DNA from 2 places in the Dyella sp. genome. Region 1 is predicted to be linked to the other one. Evidence: predicted binding sites of a transcription regulator. Region 1 holds the regulator's gene; the other holds the start of a gene.
What was found. Region 1 encodes HrcA, which represses chaperone genes, less so after heat shock. Its sites were predicted from a motif close to TTNGCACTCNNNNNNNNNGAGTGCNAA; they were not measured.
Positions count from the first base shown of each region.

Region 2: a site for HrcA is predicted at 1,635-1,661, ahead of rpoH (RNA polymerase sigma factor RpoH). Genes of this name have one in related genera too.

Region 1 covers NZ_DAIOEU010000094.1:6,187-9,597, reverse strand. The annotation lists gene grpE (nucleotide exchange factor GrpE) at 131-667, opposite strand; gene hrcA (heat-inducible transcriptional repressor HrcA) at 753-1,808, opposite strand; gene recN (DNA repair protein RecN) at 1,973-3,411, shown strand, end outside.
Region 2 covers NZ_DAIOEU010000004.1:54,980-58,390, reverse strand. The annotation lists gene V7M64_RS03440 (response regulator transcription factor) at 1-643, opposite strand, end outside; gene rpoH (RNA polymerase sigma factor RpoH) at 749-1,606, opposite strand; gene ung (uracil-DNA glycosylase) at 1,831-2,535, opposite strand; gene V7M64_RS03425 (response regulator) at 2,580-3,411, opposite strand, start outside.

The DNA.
Region 1 (3,411 bases):
GAGTGGTTGCCAGGTGGTCGTGCGGGGCGCAGTGCCAGACTGGCCGCCTGGTCAAGCCGCGCCCTGCCGCATCGCGGCCACGCGGGACCTGTGCAGGCTGCGGGGAGGTGTTGAGCAGGTTCTTCACGGTTCAGTCGTCCTTGGCCACGGACACCAACGCCGGGCGCAACAACCGATCATTCAGCACATAGCCTTTTTGCAGCACGGCCACCACGGTGCCAGGCGATTTGCCCGGAGCTTCCACCATGCTTACCGCGTGATGACGCTCGGGATCGAGCGGTTGATCGAGCGGATCGACCTGCACCAGGCCATTGTTGCCGGCGATGCGCAGCAGCTCCTTCAAGGTGAGGCTGAGGCCCTCGCGGATCGCGGCTACATCGCCGCCTTCCACCGCCAGGCCCCGCTCCAGGCTGTCGTACACCGGCAGAAGGTCGTTGAGCAGCTTTTCGTTGGCAAAACGGCGCGCCTGTTCCAGGTCGCGATGTAGCCGGCGGCGCTGGTTTTCCAGCTCGGCCTTTTCGCGCAGCACGGTATCGCGCAATTCCTGGTTGTTCGCTTCCAGCTCGGCCACCTTGGCCTTGAGCGCATCGAGCTCATCGCTCATGGTGGCGTATTGCGCGGCCGTTTCCGGCATCTCGTTGGGCGACTGCGAATCGCTGTTGTGCATGAATGACTCCAAACATCGTCCTGGGCCGGCAAGGCTGCCGACCATTACAAAATCTTGCGGGGTGGACCCGCCTCCCAACCGGCCTCTATAAGGTCGTAGCAGCGCGATTCAAGGCATCGCTGAGCAGCCGGGCGGTGGCCTGCACCACCGGAATCACGCGATCATAAGCCATGCGTGTGGGACCAATCACACCGACCGCACCCAACAGCCGGCCTTGGGCGCCATAGCTGGCGGTGACCACGCTGCAGCCATCCAGTGCGGCAAACCCCGATTCCTCGCCGATAAACAAGCGCACGCCGGGGGCCTTGGCGCAGGTTTCCATCAACTGCAGCAACTCGTTTTTCTTCTGGAACGCCTCGAACAGATCGCGCAGGCGTTCCAGGTTGCCCAGTTCCGCATAGGCCATCAGATTGGTCTGGCCGCTGACCAGCACGTCTTCATCCTGTGGCGCAAACGATGCCGCCGCCAGCTCGACCGTCCTGGACAGCAGCTGGTGCAACTCGCTGCTCGCTTCGCGAATTTCGCGCAACAGATGCGCACGGATGTCGTCCACGCGCAGGCCGATGAAATGCTCGTTGATGTAGTTGGCTGCCTGTTCGAGCACCCGGCCCTCCAACGGCTTGGCCAGTTGGATCACACGGTTCTGCACCTGGTTGTCGGAGAACACCAGGATCACCAGCACGCGCGCCTCGGGTAGCGGCACGAAATCGATGTGGCGCAAGGGGAAATCCGTCTGGCGCGGCACCATCACCACACCGGCGAAATGCGTCATGGCCGATAGCAAGGCCGAGGCATTGCCGGCCAGGTCGCGCACCGTCGTCGGGCCGGGCGGCAGCTCGCGTTGCAGGCGCACCATCTCGTCGCGCGCCAGGGGCTGCAATTCGATCAGGCTGTCGACAAACAGGCGTAGGCCGCGTGGCGTAGGAATACGCCCAGCCGACGTATGCGGCGAGGCCACCAGGCCGGCATCTTCCAGGTCGGCCATGATGTTGCGGATGGTGGCCGGACTCACGTCCAACCCGGAGGAACGCGACAGCGTACGTGAACCGACGGGTTCACCATCGACCAGATACTGCGCGATCAGCGTACGCAGCAAGCGCCGCGCGCGGGTATCAAGTTCATGACCAGGGTGAGGAGACATGCGCTGTGGCAATCCGTGAGACGGCTAAGAAATAAGGTTTGCCGGTGAAGAAAGCAAGAAAGGGGGAAACGGGCAGCACCAAGATCACGACAAGCGTGCCCCTCCCCCATTCCCAGCTGACCGTTCCCACTTACAATTCGCACGACCACTGCCACCCTCACCCCATGCTCACCTCCCTTTACGTCCGCCATCTTGCCGTCGTCGAAGAAGCCGATCTTGCTTTTGGTCCGGGACTGACCGTCGTCAGCGGGGAAACCGGCGCGGGCAAGTCCCTCTTGGTGGATGCCCTGATGCTGTTGGCCGGCGCACGTGCCGATAGCGGCATGGTGCGTGCCGGCAGCGATCGCGCGGAACTGGCGGCAGAGTTCGACCTGGCCAACCTGCCCGAGGCGCACGACTGGTTGAAACGCGAAGAGCTCGACGAAGACGGCACCTGCCAGCTACGTCGCGTGATTCGCACCGAAGGCAGCTCCCGCGCCTGGATCAACGGCCGCCCCGCCACCATCGGCCAGATGAGCGAACTGGCGGCGCTGCTGGTGGAAATCCACGGCCAGCACGAACATCAGGCGCTGCTGGAACGCACGCATCAAATGAACCTGCTGGATGCCTACGCCGAAAACGAGGCACGCGTAGCGCAAGTGCGCGACCTTGCCCAGCAATGGCGGGACGCCGGCGCACGCATCCGCAAGCTGGCCGGCGGCGAAGATCGCGAACATCGCCTGGCATTGCTGCGGCACGAACTTTCCGAACTGGAAAAGTGGGCGCTGCCTGCCGCTGAACTGGCGGAACTGGAAAGCAGCCATAAGCGGCTGGCGAATGCCGGCAAACTCGCCGAAGGCGTCGCCGGCGTGGTCGACCTGCTCGACGGCGATAGCGAATTGGCCTTGCGCTCCTCGCTCACTCGCGCACACGCCGAACTCAGCCGGCTCGCCACGCTGGACGATCGTCTTACCCCGTTGCTCGAATTGCTCGACAACGCGCAAATCCAGCTCAACGAAGCCGTCGACGGACTTGGCCGCTATGCGCAGGATGTCGATCTCGACCCCGAACGCTACGCCGAAGTCGACACCCACCTTACGCGCCTGCACGAGCTGTCGCGTAAGCATCGCTTGCACGTCACCGAACTCGACGCCAAGCGCATTGCCGTGCAAAACGAACTGACCGAACTGGAAAACGCCGGCGATGCGCTCGAACGACTCGACGCGCAACGCGCACAACTGCAGCGCGATTACGACAAAGCCGCCGAAGCTTTAAGCAAGGCACGGCAAACCGCCGCCAGGCGCCTGGGCAAGGAAGTGAGCGCCTTGATGGGTGAACTCGGCATGGCCGGCGGCGTGCTGCAGGTAGCCCTGGATGTCTCAGACAACGGCGACCCCGATCCACAAGGCCGCGAACGTTGCGAACTGCTGGTCAGCGCCAACCCCGGCCAGCCGCCGCGCCCCTTGCGCAAGGTCGCCTCGGGCGGCGAACTGGCCCGCATCAGTTTGGCCATTGAAGTGGCGACGCTGGGCAAGGACACCATCGGCTGCATGGTGTTCGATGAAGTGGATACCGGCATCGGCGGCGCCGTGGCCGAAGTGGTCGGGCAGAAATTGCGTGCGCT
Region 2 (3,411 bases), on a different contig from region 1:
TGCGGATCAATACAGGATCACCTTCGCCATCGACCTTGCGGCGCAAGCGCGCGATATGCACGTCGATGAGGTTGGTGCCCGGATCGAAGCGCAAGCCCCACACACTTTCGAAGATCATCGCGCGCGTCAGCACCTGGCCGGGATAGCGCATCAGGAATTCCAGCAGGCGGTATTCGGTGGGCAGCAGCGTAAGCTCGCGTGCACCGCGGCGGGCGGTGCGCGAGATCATGTCCAGTTCCAGGTCGGCCACGCGCAGCTTGGTTTGCGCGGGATGTTCCTGGCGGTGCCGGCGCAGCAGTACTTCGATGCGGGCAGCCATCTCGTCCGGCGCGAACGGCTTGGTGAGGTAGTCATCGCCCCCGGCGCGCAGGCCGCGCACGCGTTCGTCCACGTCACCGAGCGCACTGATCATCAATACCGGCGTGGTGATCCCGCGCTCGCGCAGTTGCTTGACCAGGGTGAGGCCATCCATGCCGGGCAGCATCAGGTCCAGCGTGATGGCGTCGTAGCGTGGCTCCAGCGCACGCTGGAAACCCTGGGCGCCGTCGTGTACGCGATCGGCGCTGATGCCGTGCGCAGCCAGCTCCAGCGCGATTTCGCGGGCGGTGATCTCGTCGTCTTCGATGACCAGGATATGGGGCATGGCCGGCTGTGCGCTAAGGATGCGCGGCACTTAAACACAGCGGCGTCAAACACAAAAGGGCCTCCGCGAGGGAGGCCTTTTTGGTAACCGCATGCCGGTGCCGCTTCAGGCAGCGAACAGTGCGCGCATTTTCTTCATGGCGTTGGCTTCGACCTGGCGGATGCGTTCGGCGGAAACGCCGTACTCATCGGCAAGATCCTGCAGCGTGGCCTTGTCTTCGTTGAGCCAGCGGCGCTGGATGATGTCGCGCGAACGCCCGTCCAGTTTTTCCAGCGCGCTCGACAGGGTGTCGAGCTGGTTGTCGGTCTGGTCGGCATCGGCCACGTTGTCGTACGGGTCGGCGCCTTCGTCGATCAGGAACGCTTCCGGAGCAGGCTTGGCGTCGTCCTCGGCATCGGCCGGGGCTTCAAAGCCGATGTCGCGACCGGACAGGCGCGATTCCATCTCGCGCACGGTGGCCTCCGGCACGCCCAGGTCCTTCGCGACCAGGCGCACTTCTTCGGCATTCATCCAGCCCAGGCGCTTCTTGCTCTTGCGCAGGTTGAAGAACAACTTGCGCTGCGCCTTGGTGGTGGCGACCTTCACGATGCGCCAGTTGCGCAGGATGAACTCGTGCATTTCGGCGCGGATCCAGTGGACCGCGAAGCTGACCAGGCGCACGCCCTGGTCCGGATCGAAGCGCTTGACCGCCTTCATCAGCCCGATGTTGCCTTCCTGGATAAGGTCGGACAGCTGCAGGCCATAGCCGTTGTAGCCGCGCGCCACGTGGACCACGAAGCGCAGGTGCGACATCACCAGCTTGCGGGCGGAGGCGAGGTCACTGTCCTGCTGATACCGGCGCGAAAGCTCCTGTTCTTCTTCCTGGCTCAGCACCGGAATGCGGTGCACGGCAGAGATATAGGCGTCCAGGCTGCCAACGACGCTGGGAACCGGCAGATTGGCCGTCACCAAGGCTTGAGACATGTTGGAATCTCCTGAAAGATGGGTGAGCTTAGCACTCGGGTACTTGGAGTGCTAAAGGCATCGATGAGTTCCGGTGCCTTTTGTGTACCGTATAGTACACGAACTACCCCGGCCTTGTCCATGTGGGTGGGCGCTGGCAAAACGAACTTCAAGGATGACTTGTGGCGGGTGAACGGGGGGTCTGGAAAGGGTCAGCGCCAGGTTGGCGCCAGGAACGCTAGACCTCAGCCCAGCTGGGCTCGCGGCGGCAGCGACCAGTCGATCGGCGCTTGCCCGGCCGCCTGCAGATACCGGTTGGCAGCCGAGAAATGCCCGCAGCCGATAAAGCCCCGGTGCGCGGACAGCGGTGAGGGGTGCACCGATTTCAGCACCGCATGGCGGCGGGTATCGATGAGCTGGCCCTTCCGCTGGGCGTACGAGCCCCACAGCATGAAGACGATGCCCTCGCGTTCGCGGTTGAGGGCATCGATGGCGGCATCGGTGAAGCCCTCCCAGCCCTTGCCCTGGTGCGAGGCCGCCAGGCCGCGCTCCACGGTCAGCACCGCATTGAGCAGCAGCACGCCGCGATCGGCCCAGGGCGTCAGGCAGCCATGATCGGGAAAGGGAATGCCGAGATCGCGCTCGATTTCCTTGAAAATGTTGATCAGCGACGGCGGCGCCGGCACGCCGGGCCGCACCGAGAAACACAGGCCATGCGCCTGGCCGGGACCGTGGTAAGGATCTTGCCCCAGGATCACCACCCGCACCGCCTCGAACGGCGTGTGGCTGAAGGCGTTGAAGATCTCCGGCCCCGGCGGGTAGATCACCTTGCCGGCACGCTTCTCCGCGCGCAGGAATTCGGACAGCGCGCGCATGTCCGGACGTTGCAGGTAATCGCCGATGCGGGTTTTCCAGGATGGCTCGAGCTTGATCCGTTCTTCGTCGCTCATCGGGCCTGCGGTTTGTTCGGTCACCATCTCCGCATCATAGGAGATCACACGCTCTCTCGGGCACGCAGATGCTGCGCGACGCGTAGCTGGAACAACAGCTTGGTGACCAGCAGTTTTTCCTCGACCGGTTTTTCCACCAGATCGTTGGCGCCGGCGCGAATCAGTGCGGCCTGGTTGTCGGGATTCTCGTCGCCCGTCATCACCAGCACCGGCAGCTTGCCTTTGCCGTAGCCGAATTGGGTACGGATGTGCTGCAGCAGATCGCCGCCGGTCAATTCGCCCTTGAGGCTCACGTCGGTGAGCACGACGTCCGCGCCGACGGCGCCTTGTGCGCGCTCCGCTTCCAGCAAGGCGAGCGCATCTTCCACGCTTACCACGTGGCGCACGGTAAGCCCGATCTTTTCCAGCATGCGGCGCGTGGCCAGCGCGACCACGCGACTGTCTTCCACGTACAGCACTACGCCGTCGGCTGCGCTTTCCGGACGCACGTAGCCGCGGATGAATTCCGCCAGCGCTTGAAAGCCGAGCGATTTGTCGAAGTAATCCGTGACGTGCTCGCCCAGGGCACGGCGATGCAGACGATCGTCCACATCGCCCGAGACGACCACGATCGGCACGTAGATCTGCGGTGCGGATTCGCGCACGTAGCGCGCCAGTTCCAGCCCGTCCATATCGGGCAGGCGCAAGGAGATGGTGATGAAGTCGAACACGCCGCTGTCGAGCAGCTTGTGCGCGTCGGCGCCGGTGCCGCAATCCACCACTTCCGCCTGCGGCAACTCTTTCTGCAGCACGCGCGAGATCAACTGGCGGACGACCTTGGAACCGTCCACCACCAGCACGCGCGGTGCCGCACTGAGATCGCGGCTGCTGATACTT